Regions from separate parts of the Raoultibacter phocaeensis genome, predicted to be linked through region 2. Evidence: predicted binding sites of a transcription regulator. Region 2 holds the regulator's gene; each other region holds the start of a gene.
What was found. The regulator LexA, encoded in region 2, represses DNA repair genes until DNA is damaged. The targets are predictions, from matches to a motif close to CNAACANNTGTTNG.

Region 1 (4,440 bases), on a different contig from region 2:
GCTTGGAAATAACTAATCGACGCAAGTCTCGTGCAGGAAAATCGCTTGAACATCATTTGAAAGCCATTTTTAACGATAGGTGCATCAAATTCAAAGAGCAAGCTGTCACGGAGCTGAACAAAAGACCGGATTTCATTTTTCCTTCAGAGGAGGCATATCACGATCCTGAGTTCCCTGCCGAACGACTGACGTTTCTTGGAGCAAAAACCACCTGCAAGGATCGATGGAGACAGGTGATCAACGAAGCCGATAGGATCGAAGAGAAGTATTTGTTTACCCTTCAGCAAGGGGTGTCGCCCAATCAGCTCAAGGAAATGCACGAACATCATTTGACCTTGGTCGTTCCCGAACCGTATCACAAAGACTATCCTCGGACCGATTTCGTCGGCGTCATCACCTTCGAGGAATTCCTTTCCATCGTGCTCGAAAAACAAGGGTTTTGATCTTCGCTTAGTACTCCTCGTCCTCCGCAATGCCTTCTCCTTCGATATCGAGGATATCTTCGAACGCCATGCGCTTTTTCACCACGGTGAGCGTGCGGAAAACGGTATCGATGTCCGTCACGATCCCTCGCGTAGTCAAGTAAGCGTCCTTGTCGTAGTGCGTGACGGCAACCATAGAGCCTTTACGCACCTGTGCGAGCTTACGCGACAACCGCAGCGCATGCTCTTCGGTTTGCTCGCGCCGCGGTTCAGGCGTGCGTTCACGTTGGCGTACAAGATCGTAGTAGCCCTTCAATGCGGCGAACGGTATGAATTGCTGGGCGCGGTCGGCGCGGTCGTCACGCATGATGACCTCCCACCTGCTCGTTGCGCTCGCGCGCAGTTGCTTTCTCGGTAAGGCTCGTACCCCGCACAAGCGCGTTCTTGCCGAAACGGTCTTTGACGGCGAGAACCGTGTTCTGCAAGCTTCGCTCCTGCGCCTCGGCTTCGATGTCGGTGAACAGATCGACCGTAGCGAAATCTTCGGACAGAATCGACCCGAATCCCACATGGATACGACGAATGGGCTTCGCACGATCGGTCGTATCGGCAAACAGCTCTTCAAAACGAGGAAGAAGCCGTTTCAGGGAATTCGTTCGCTCATGGAGTTTGCGCGTACCGCCTGTCCGCGAACCAGCGCCCCATCCTGTTCGTTTGCCATGCTCGCCCTGGAAGGCCTGTTCTTCTCCGCGATCCTCCGATGCGGTCTCGCGTGCGTAACCGACCGAAAGCGAGATCGATTCGGCAACAAGACTCTTTTCTACCAGTTCGAGCACAAGCTGATCAACCATCTCTTTCAGCACCACGAGCGCTTCATCGTAGGTGTAGTCGCCAGGTAGAACCTGCCCGTTCGACATCGATCGCCCCTGCGGCTCGTAGGCCTTGATCTGGGCGATGGTGCACGGCTCGATGCCGTGAGCGTGATCGATCAGATACTCGGCGTTTACGCCGAACTCCGAGTACAGAACGCTTTCGTCGAGCCGACATACGCCGCGTAGATCGTGCACCCCGAACTTTGCGAGGCGCTTCGCGGTGCCAGGGCCTATATTCCAGATATCCGTAATCGGCTGATGATCCCAAATGAGCCGCTCGAATTCAGCCTGATCGAGATACCCGATGTTGTCGCTTGCGTGCTTTGCCGTGATGTCGAGCGCGACCTTCGCCAGAAACAGGTTCGTTCCCACCCCTGCCGTCGCGCAAATGCCCGTTTCGGTGAAGACTGCGTTCATGAGCATGCCAGCGAACTCCCGCGCCGTCACGTCATATAGCGAGAGGTACGGGGTCGCATCGATGAAGCATTCGTCGATCGAATACACGTGTATGTCTTCGGCGCTGACGTAGCGCAGATAGATGCCGTAAATGTCGGCCGAGACCTCCATGTAGTGGCGCATGCGCGGCTTGGCCGTGATGTAGCGCACGCCTTCGGGGATTTCGAACAACCTGCAGCGGTTGCGAATTCCGAGGTCTTTCATGGCAGGAGTGATAGCGAGGCAGATGGTGGTTTGCGTGCGTTCAGGATCGGCTACGACGAGGTTGGTGGCAAAAGGATCGAGTCCGCGCGCAACGCACTCTACCGAAGCGTAAAACGTCTTCAGGTCGATGCATACATAGGTGCGGTCCTCGCTCATGGCTTCCTGTCATTCGATAGCGGCCTTAGCCTTCGAGCATAGCACAAAAAGGATCATATGTTCGCATAAGCGTTCAACGGACGTGAAACGGATGCGCCCGCTTCGCTGCACCGAAACTCACAGGAGCTTCGCAAAGCGTGCCCGCCGCGGCTGCGGGCTAAACGAATTTATCGAAGCGTTTCCGCATGAGCGTTTAGTTCCCGAAACGATACCCTGAGCGCCACGCGGTTTGCAGATACACCGGATGCGAGGGGTCCTCTTCGATTTTCTCCCGGATTTTGCGTATGAACACGGGCAAGCTCGATGTCTCGCCGACAAACTCCTCCCCCCACACCGCCTCGATGAGCTGTTCGCGGGTAAACACTTCGCCCGGATGGCTCGCGAGCAAGAACAGAATCTGGAATTCCTTGGGCGTGAAGTCAATGCGCTTCCCCTCGATGGTTACGCGAGATCGCTTGGTATCGAATTCAAGCCCCTCAAGCATCACGCAGTCGCCTTGCTGTTTGGGCATGATGCGCTCGTTGCGTTTGAGATGGGCATCGATGCGCAGCAGCAGTTCCTCCGGATCGAACGGTTTTACGAGATAATCATCGCCGCCGACGTTGAAACCCGCCCCTTTGTCGACGATATCTCCCTTCGCCGTCAAGAACACGATCGGAATGATGGCACCTTCGCTTCGCAGCGCTTGGCATACTTGGAATCCGTCGAGCTTCGGCATCATGACGTCGAGGATGACGAGATCGGGCTGCTCTTGCCGATACACCTCGATCGCCTCGTCCCCATCGGCTGCATAGCAGAACTCGTATCCGCCCCCCACCACAATACGGCGGATCAGATTCAGCATGCTCGGCTCGTCATCGGCTAAAAGGATCTTTGCCACGCGCTACTCCTTTTCGTTGCCCGTCGGGATGAACACGGTGAACGTGCTCCCTTTTTTGTACACGCTGTGCACCTCGATGCTCCCGTGGTGCATCTCTACGAGCTCCTTGACAACTGCCAGTCCAAGCCCGCTGCCGCCGTAGCGGCGATACGACGATTTGTCGCTTTGCGTAAACCGTTCGAAAATATCCGAAAGGTGCTCTTCCTTGATGCCGACGCCATCGTCGGATACCTCGATGGAAAGCTGCTCACGCACCCGATCGTACTTCACTTCGATGCGAACATGGCCACCCTTGCGTGTGAACTTGATGGCGTTCGAAACAAGGTTCTCCACGATTCGCCTGATCTTTTCCCAGTCGGCATTGATGATCGGAACGTCGGGGCGCACGACGGCGGTCAGCTCGATCGAACGCTGTTCGGCAAGGAATCCGAGGCTCCGCTCCACAAGGCCGATCAGATCCATCATGTCGAACGGTTCGACGATCAGCTCCGTTCGGCCCGCCTCGACCCGTGCCATCTCAAGTATGTTATTCACCATCTGCAACAGTAGCTGGCCGTTCTCCTTGACCTCTCTCACCGCTGCCGCTTCGTCGTCACTGCGTGCGGCATTCGCGCTCTGCCATATCTCCGTGAATGCGATGATCGAAGTGAGCGGGGTGCGCAGCTCGTGGCTCATGATCGCAAGGAAGTCGGACTGGTACTGGTTTTCCGCTTGCAGCTCTTCGTTGACTTTCGCAAGCTGGCTTCGTTGCTCTTCGAGCATTTCGTTGGCAGATTCGAGCTGAGCGGTACGTACTTCGACCTGCCGCTCGAGGTTGCTGTACAGATCGCGCAGTTCGGCAGCCATGAAATCGAATTTCATCGCAAGGTCTTTGATCTCGCCGTTCGCCTGAATGCTTTCGAGGTTTACCTCGAAGTTGCCGCCTTCGATCTGTTCGACGGCATCCTCGACCTGCGTGAGCGGATGCGTGATCATGCGGGTGATGAGGAAATACACGGCAAGGATCACCATGATTATAATGAATGAGAAATACCCGATCTGGCGGGTAACGTTATCCTGGATTCCCGACATGTAGATATCGATCGGCATGATGATGCTCGTGACGCCGATAAGATCGCCGACATCCATACCCTCCTTAGGATAGCCCGTCACATCGAGCTCGCCCGCAGGGTCACCATGGCAATCGAGACACGATTCTTCGAGGTAGATTGGAGAAACGTAGCGAAACACCTCTTGGCCTTCGAACGTTTCGATGCCGTACTTCTCGCTCGCTGTGCCGTCCTTGAACATACGGATGGCATCGGCTTCGTACTCGTCGGACATCGAGGCTTTCTTGCGCGGGTCCTGATTGGTGTAACGGATGACGTAGTTCGTATCGCGCTCGAGAATCTTGGCGATGCTCTTGCCTGCAATGGCGCAGTACAGCCCTTTGAAATTGTAGGTCCCGTCG
Region 2 (4,440 bases):
CTACCGCGAGCACCGTCGGTTCGAGCGAAAGCGCACAAGCGATCTGGACGCGCTTCCGCTCGCCATGGGAAAGCGTGTCGTAGCGCCAGAGCCATTCGTCTTCGAGCTCGAGCATCGAGCGCAGGCGAACGGCATACGGGGTATAATCGACTGCGAAGTCGAACAGGTTCTCGGGTACATGCTCGGTCGATTGAGCGCAGTATACACCCGCCGGTGCAGGCCTGATGGCCCCTGCTGAGGGCTGCTCGATTCCACACAACAGCTTCAGCAGCGTGCTCTTTCCGGACCCGTTATTGCCGACGATGCCGGTCCAGCCTTCGCTGAACGTTGCCGTCACGGTTTCGAGGGCATAAGTTGGCGAATCTTCGTAAGCGTAGCTCACATCGGTTAGGTGCAGATACATGGCGACCTCCATTGAAATCAGAGGCGCAACGAATGGGTTTATGCAAAGGAAGCTGAGGAACGATGCTAGAAAACGATTGCACACCCGGTTGCGACAAAGGAATACGGCTTGTTGCATGGGTGCCCGAAGGCAATCGTTATTTGCGCATGTCTTTTCTCCTCGTATACGGTAAGAACGCCCGGTGGCGTTTCAACGAAGGAAGTGTAGCATATTCCTGTTCTCCGTGCAAAAAGAATGCGCCCCGGTTTCCCAGGGCGCTCACGCAGCTTCTCGCAGAACGCAGCATCTGCGGAAGACCGGATAGGCGAACGTTCAGACGCCGAAGAAGATGGTTGCGAAAGCAGCTACGGCAAGAGCGAGACCCGCGGAGACCGATTGCCACGGCGCTATGCGCCCGAAGGCTTTCCCTTGCACGGTTCCCGTACGAACCTCGGTAGCGAACTCGGAGTCGTGCAGCTTCTGGCTGAAGCGATGCACCTGGGTTGCAGCATGCGAGCCGTGCGATGCTTCGCGCATCGGAAACTCGATAATCGCCGCACGATCATGCATTCCGGAGACATCGGCCTTCAAAGCGGACGTTCCCACCACGGAGTAGCGCGCCTCGAAATTATTCATAAAACTGCCTCCTTGCTCTTGCATAGAACCTTTGTTCGTGTATACTATATGGCGAACAAAGGTTCATGTCAAGTTATTTCTCAAACATTTGTTCGAATTTTTGAAAGGAAGCCTTATGGCAGAAAAAGTCACGAAACGTCAGCAAGCGGTCCTCGACTGCATCGAGAGCTGCATCCGCGAGAAGGGGTACGGCCCCACCGTGCGCGAAGTATGCCAGAGCCTTGGCCTTTCCTCCCCCTCCACGGTCCACGTGCATCTCAAGGCACTTGAGGACAAGGGGCTCATCAAGCGTGATCCTCTCAAATCCCGTTCAATTGCCCTCACCTACCAGCTCGAAGATCACGAGTTTCCCGGCTCGGCCGAAGTGTCGCAGCCGAATTTCGGCAACCTCGTCAACCTTCCCCTTGTGGGCGACGTCGCAGCAGGTGTTCCCATTCTCGCGGAAGAGAACATCACCGATACCATCACGCTTCCTACCGATATCGTGGGCGATGCGGCTGCGTTCCTGCTTTCGGTTCGCGGCGACTCCATGATCGAAGCGGGTATCAACAGCGGTGATTACGTAGTGGTTAAAGAACAGCCTACCGCCAACAACGGTGACATCGTCGTAGCCATCATGGACGATGGCGCAACGGTAAAGCGCTTTTACAAGGAGTCCGACCACATCCGTCTGCAGCCCGAAAACTCTTCGATGGATCCCATCATCACAACCGATTGCTCTATCGCGGGCAAGGTAGTAGCTGTTTTCAGGCGCCTTTAAAACGACTACGGTACCGTTTAGCGTTTCACGAGGGAGCCGGTACGCCCCGACCGCTTATCGAACCGCGCTGCGGATCGTTTGCGGTCGGGGCGTTTTCGTATGACGGCCGATCGGGTCGAGCCTTACTCGGTTACAAGAAACTCGCTGAACATCGATGTGTAGGCGGGGGCTATCAGCATGTCTATACGCGTACCATCCTCGTCATGTTCTTCGCGTACGATCGAAGCGCGCTCATGCGCAATCGATACGAGGTCGCCCCGCCCGTACGGCACAAGCACCCTCAGCAGCTCGTCGCGGGCCGAAGCGATCGAGCTTACGCGTTGCACCAACTCGTCGATGCCGTCTCCCGTCAGCGCCGACACGGCTACGGCGTCGGGGTGGCGCTTTGCAAGCGCATCTCGCTCGTCGCAATCCAGCAAATCGATCTTATTGAACACTTCGACGCGCCTGATATCCTGCGCCCCGATTTGCCCGAGCACCTCTTCGACCGAGCGGATCTGGGCCTCTCTCTCGGGTGAAGAGGCGTCGATCACATGAAGGACGAGATCTGCTCCCGTAATCTCGTCGAGCGTCGATTTGAAAGCTTCCACAAGCGTATGGGGAAGTTTCTGAATAAAGCCGACCGTGTCGGTGAGCGTAATTTCCCGTCCCTCGGGAAGCACGAATTTCCTCGTCGTCGAATCGAGCGTCGCAAACAGCTTGTCGTAGCTGAGGACGTCGGCATCGGTGAGCGTGTTGAGCAGACTCGATTTGCCTGCGTTGGTGTATCCGGCAAGCGATACTTTGAACATACCGCTTTTGTAGCGGCTCTCCCGCTGAAGCGCTCGCACATCGGCGAGTTGCTTGAGTTCGCGTTTGATGGAGGTTATGCGCTTGCGCACCATCCTGCGGTCGACTTCGAGCTGGCTTTCGCCCTCGCCGAACCTCGAGCCGACACCGCCGCCCATGCGGTTCGAAGCGAGATGCGCCCACATGCCGCGTAACCGAGGGAGCAGATACTGGTTTTGCGCGAGCCTTACCTGCAGACGCCCTTCCTTCGTGGTTGCGTGGAGCGCGAATATATCGAGGATGAGCGCCGTGCGGTCGATGACTTTCACATCGCGCGGTACGATTTTTTCGAGATTCGATTGCTGAGACGGTGTGAGTTCGTCGTCGAATATGACAACATCGGCGCTGTGGGCACGGCACATGTCGGCGACTTCTTCCGCCTTGCCCGAACCGATAAACGTGCGGGGGTTCGGGGCGTCGAGCTTCTGCGAAGTGGAGGCAACCACGTCTGCACCGGCAGTGTTCGCCAGTCTGCCGAGTTCGGCAAGGCTTTCGGAGACGGGCCATGTCGTATCGCCGCGGTCTATGCCGACGAGCACAGCGCGCTCGCGTACTTCTTCAATGGTGAAATGCTTGGATTGGGTCATGGCAGTATGGCCTTTCAAAAGGTTCGGATGGGTGTATGCGAGTAAGAGCTTTTACCGCAACCTTATTGTGGCCATGTACGTGCTCCATCCTTTCCCGAATAAACAATAGTCTTAGATACTAGCACGCCTGCCGCCCATCGGGCAACAGGCGTGTTTTCATTCCGTTACGAAAGCCAATGCATCAGAGCGTTTCACCCTATGCTTTCGGATTGCGCCGCATCTTGCGCACGGACAAGGCGGCTGCGATCGCCGTCAAAATCCCCATAGCCGCAAGCAACGCTATGCCGACAACCGCCTCATCGCCCATTTTGGCCAATGCGGACGCATGTTTTCCCTGGTTCAGCGAAGTGTTGGAGGAACCGGGGTCGCCGGATGTCCCCGGATCAACGGGCTCGCCAGGGTCAACAGGACCGGGCGGATCGGGAAGCTTCGACCAGATCGCGTACAGCACCACGTCGGCGTCTTCCATGGTGATCGGCGAAGCGACCGCAACGTTTCCGTCAGGCTCCAAAGCCCAGCCTTCGAACGTATAGCCTTCTCGCGCGAGGGTGTGATCGGTTTTCACTTCCGCCTGTTCGCCTGGCAGGTACTTGCGGTTGTCCACAGGCACCGCACCGCCCGTCGCTCCGTTTCCGTCGTAGAGCACCATGGCGGCGTTGCGGTAGCTGATATCGAAGTTGTTGTATCCGTATTCGAAGGGGTTTACAGAGCGGCTCGCCGGAGCCGAGGCATAATAGCTATCGGGACGTTCGGAGAAGCTGTGCGTATGTATTTTCTCGTCATGCAGCGCAATGTCTTCAGCGTTACCGAGCAGCACCGATTCGAGCTCGCGCGAAGCCGTATTCCCTGAAAATACGGTGGTTTCTCCGATTTGGCCCTCGGTATCGACGACCAGGTTGGCAAGGTTTTCGTACGGCGTCCATATGCCGCCGCCCGAAGAACCTGCGGTATTTCCCGTAAAACTCGAGGTCGAAACGAACATCTCGGTGGCGTTCTGATGATCGCCCATGGTTCCGAGCCTTACCGCGCCGCCGTCTTGGCCCGCTGTATTGCCGCCGAAGAGGACCTGTTGCACGTATCCTGTCTGCCAGCCGTCTGCAACAAAGAGCGCACCTCCGTCGCGGGCGGCGGTATTGCCGGTAAACTCGATGGGGTCAGAGCCCGACCCGCCGTTATACAGCGAGAGGTTGCTCAGGTTTGGACCAAGGTACACGGCACCGCCCGATCCGGCAAGAGCAGCATTTGCA
Region 3 (4,440 bases), on a different contig from region 2:
GCCGCATCTTGTGCCACAGCACCTGCCGCTTTCACGGTATCCTGAGCTGTTTCGACGACGGTTTTATCTTCGCGCGCATGCTTCGGTTCGGGCTCGGGAGCATTCCGCTCGTGGCCGAGCGAGACCGATTCGGAGCTCGCCTTGCGCGTTTTGAACACGTTGCGCACCTTGCTCGACACGCTGTTCACCAATTCGAGGGGGGCGTTCGCCGCCGTATCCACCGCATCGACGGCCGAAGACAGCGATCCGGTGATGTCGTTCACGTCTTCGAGGATCTGATCAACACGCATGATTTCGAGGTTCGCAGCATCGACGGTGAGCGATACGCGCTCGACAAGCGGATCGACCTTCGCGACGATCGGTTTGATGGAATCGGTGATCTCTTCGACGTTTGCGAGGGTCGGTTGTATCTGGCGCTGCACGTCATCGACCGTTTTGCGCGTTTTCCTGATTGTGAGCACGAGCTCGATGACGAGCCATACCAAAGCGGCACCGACTAGAACGTACACGATAGGAAGTGCGATCTGTACTATTTCAGCGAAATCCATTGAACTCCTCCTCGCTTTTCGAATCAATAACTATACCACGGTACGAATTGATTCTATACGCGCGCGCGAGTGTTTTCATGGGGCGTTCATAGTGCGTTTCTGTCATGTTACCTGCGCGAAGAACACGGCATGGCCACGAGCGCCCATATGAAAGCCGCGTGCAGCCCGACGGCGCTTGGCGCACAAGCCGCGTGCGGCCCGACGGCCAACGGGTATGCGAGCCGCATGCGAGTCGATACCGCACGAGTATGCGAGCCGCGTTTACTGCCCCGGCTTGCGATCGCGCGTAACCGCATCCGTGCGATACGCTTCCCACCCGCGCTCGCCCGGCTGATAGAATGCTCCGCGCTCGAGGCCGTCGGGCAAGTACTGCTGATCCACCCACCCCCCGGGATAGTTGTGCGGGTATTTGTATTCGCCGTACTCATCCGATCCGGGACGGTGCCGGTCGCGCAAGTTGTCGGGCACGCTGCGCAGGGGGCCCTTTCGCACTTCGGCGAGTGCATCGAAAATACCGCACGCGGCATTCGACTTGGGTGCGAGCGCCATGTAGGTTGCAGCCTGCGCGAGGATAAGCTGGCATTCGGGATAGCCGATGACCTCGGCGGACTTGAACGCAGCTTCGGCGATGAGCAGCGCTTGCGGATCGGCGTTGCCGATGTCCTCGGCAGCGAGGATGAAGATGCGCCGTGCGATGAACTTGGGGTCCTCTCCCCCGTCGATCATGCGCGCGAGCCAGTACAACGCCGCATCGGGATCGCTGCCGCGCATGGATTTGATGAACGCGGATATGATGTCGTAATGCATATCTTTGTTCTTGTCGTACGGAAGCGAGCGGTGCGGCGTGGTTGCGCGCACGGTGTCTTCGTCGATGACTGCCGGTTTCTGCTTCGTACCTGCGCGCAGCATGCCGGAAGCGAGCTCGAGCGTGGTGAGCGCCCCTCGTCCGTCACCGCCAGCCAGAAGCACGATGGCGTCTGCGGCTTTATCGTCGAGCTTGTACGCACCCGCAAGTCCACGATCGTCGGACACGGCGCGATCGAGCAGCTCGCGGATATCGTCATCGGAAAGACCTTTGAGTTCGACCACGCGCGAACGCGATATGAGTGCGGAGTTCACTTCGAAAAACGGGTTTTCAGTTGTTGCGCCCACAAGCACGACGATGCGATCCTCCACCGCGTGGAGCAGAGCATCTTGCTGGCTTCGGTTGAAACGGTGGATCTCGTCGACGAACAGGATGGTGCGCAAGTTGCTCATCGTCAGACGCTTTTCTGCGGCGTCGATTTCTCGGCGCAGATCGGATACCGTGCCCCCGACCGCCGACACCTCTACAAACGTTGCCTTCGTGGTTTCGGCGATGACGTGTGCAAGCGAGGTCTTACCCGTACCCGCCGGGCCGAATAGGATGACCGAACTCAGCGAATCGTTTTCAATGGCGGTGCGCAGCCAGCTTCCGGGGCCGACCGCCTGCCCTTGCCCCACAAGCTCGTCGAGCGAACGCGGACGCATGCGTACGGCAAGCGGTGCGACCGACCGCTTGGCATCGTTTTCTATTTCGGTGAACAGATTATCCATCCGTTCATTGTACCGTGTACCGTCGATAAACACAAACTTTTGTTCGCTTCATATGAACGCTGCGCGAACGAGAGCGCCCGGTGCCATGGATGCTTTGTCCCATGCAGATAACGGTTGTATGTCAAGACTTTTATTCTATCGAAGGCACCCATATACTCAAAGCACGCTCTGCTCCTGGATCATCAATTGCGATGGACCGACGCTATATTTTAGGGAGCTCAAGATAGCGGGTGGAATGGAGATTCGTATCCGTTGATACGAAAGCCAGGAAGCCAGCTGCGAGCACCCACCTTTCGAGGTGGGTTCATCCTAGACCAGGGGTGGGGCTTATGAAGGCGTCCGCGTGCGGGCGCCTTTCCTTTTGCGGAGACCCCACGATCTAGGCGCATCCGCCAGAGCTATCCCTGGGGACAACCGCTATGCTCCCGCCTGATCTTCGAGGCGCTACGGGCAGCGAGGCTCGCGAGTCCCCTAAGATTGCATGCCAACCGAAGACGCACATCCGCCGAGGATGATGCGCCCGTCAACCACCATGTTCCCGTCAAGGCTTCGAGACGCTGCAGCGGAGCGAGGTTTCCATCGTCAAAACGCCGTTGCCATACACCCGCTCGGAGCACCGATGCACCAGATGGCCGCGAGGCACCATGCCGGGCCGTGCCGATATCAGCAAAAAGCGGTGAAATCCCTTGTAGCGGCGGAGCCCCTGACAGCAGTGGAGCCTTTTGCGGCGGATGAGCCCCGAAGCCCAAAAACCGCCGCCATGAAGGGCTTCGTAACGAGTTACCGATGCAAGGGAATTCCCTGACAACGATAACCCCTGCTCATCGGCACGCTGGCTTCTCGCTGTATGCGGAGGTCCATTGCCTGCGCGTTCCGTTGACGCTTCAAAGCCCGCCGAACGCTTCACGACGGCGGTTTTTGGGCTTTTGAGCGGCTTTCCGCCGCAAGTCCACCGCCGCCGCATGCCCGCACCCGCCGATGCGGCCCCGAGCGCGCCGGCGGGGGCGCCCCCGCCGACCCGTGGTCCTCGCGGTGGGCCCTTTCCGACGCCCTTACGGCAGCCGTGCCGCAGGGCGGGAACTGCTTCCCGCGTCTCAGAAGGGTGCCGTGCCGAGCATGGCTTAACAGCAGCGCAAGGTTCCGCTGCTGGAGGATGCCAATCGCTCATGCCAGAAATCGTCCATATGGACGATTTCTGGTACCGCTGCATGCACCGTTCCGGCTGTCTCGAGAAACTATGGGCATCATGCCTGTTCAGGACATCGATCAAGGGGGTACGTCGATTATCCTCACCAAAAATCATCCATATGGACGATTTTTGGCGCGCACATGCGAGGCGGCAAGCGGCATCGGGTGTCGCGCAGCTTGGTTTTCGACGGCTGGAACACAAGGCAGCGCGCCCGCTTTCAGTGGCAGTGGGAAACGCAAAGCGACCCATTTGCGCCATCGGCGGTTGAGGAGACGAGCGGTCTACCCGCTGCAAAGCCAAGGCCTTCATGTCCCTGATATGTTATCCTATTACCTTGTTTGCGGGAGTTTGTTGTGAAGGCGGGATTCGCGACGGCGAAAAGGCTGGTCATCGACGAATGCGGTGATCATCTGACGAGTGGACAGCCAGTTACGGGATACGGTGCACATCCGACGAGGGATGGCCGGTTTCGGGATACGACGCACAGCCAATGAAGGGGCGCAGTTGCGGATTTACAGCACGCGGCCGGCAAAGAGCGGGGCTGTTGCACGGTCGAGCTCTGCCGCCGCTTCCCTCGCGTTCGCGATGCCCTGGGCCGTGATCGATACGACGCGCTGCCGCTTATCCGCACCCCGGCTAAACTCGACAAGATCCGCGCGATGCAGCGGCTTGATCACAGTCGAAATCGTGCTGCGGTCCACAGCAAGCGAATCGGCAAGAGCGCAACAGGGAAGGGACCGTCCCTCGTCACGCAGCGCAACGAGGCATCGGTAGCCCGTCAGCGTCAGATTGCCATGCTCGATGACCGTCTGCGACCACAACCTGATAAGGGCCGAAACGACCAAGGGAAAGGCGGGTGGAATCCGATCATGTACCAGCGCATTGGCTTCAATCGCAGGTATACAGAATCCAGGTGCTGCAGCCAAGAACGTACGCATGGTCTCTCGGACGCAATCTTCGGCACCCGCCGTGCAGACGCGCGCGCAACGCGGCTCAGCTGCTTCCGAAAGAGCCTCGCCCATCGCTCGTTCGATACCGTCGAAAGCCCGCTTAACGGATTCGATCCCCTGCCGAGTAGCGTGAAACACGGAAATGCGCCGATCGTCGGGATGCGAAGTCTTCTCGATC

Region 1: a site for LexA is predicted at 2,161-2,174, ahead of FJE54_RS02780 (Y-family DNA polymerase). Genes of this name have one in related genera too.
Region 3: a site for LexA is predicted at 2,156-2,169, ahead of FJE54_RS01095 (replication-associated recombination protein A). Genes of this name have one in related genera too.

Annotation. Positions count from the first base shown of each region.
Region 1 is NZ_CABDUX010000001.1:692,466-696,905, forward strand. It holds gene FJE54_RS02770 (type II restriction endonuclease) at 1-443, shown strand, start outside; gene FJE54_RS02775 (hypothetical protein) at 451-789, opposite strand; gene FJE54_RS02780 (Y-family DNA polymerase) at 782-2,110, opposite strand; gene FJE54_RS02785 (response regulator transcription factor) at 2,304-2,990, opposite strand; gene FJE54_RS02790 (ATP-binding protein) at 2,994-4,440, opposite strand, start outside.
Region 2 is NZ_CABDUX010000002.1:995,186-999,625, reverse strand. It holds gene FJE54_RS12040 (ATP-binding cassette domain-containing protein) at 1-403, opposite strand, end outside; gene FJE54_RS12035 (hypothetical protein) at 716-1,018, opposite strand; gene lexA (transcriptional repressor LexA) at 1,134-1,778, shown strand; gene hflX (GTPase HflX) at 1,901-3,193, opposite strand; gene FJE54_RS12020 (InlB B-repeat-containing protein) at 3,390-4,440, opposite strand, start outside.
Region 3 is NZ_CABDUX010000001.1:254,563-259,002, forward strand. It holds gene FJE54_RS01090 (DUF948 domain-containing protein) at 1-548, opposite strand, end outside; gene FJE54_RS01095 (replication-associated recombination protein A) at 810-2,123, opposite strand; RNA gene ssrS (6S RNA) at 2,286-2,454, shown strand; gene FJE54_RS01100 (helix-turn-helix domain-containing protein) at 3,825-4,440, opposite strand, start outside.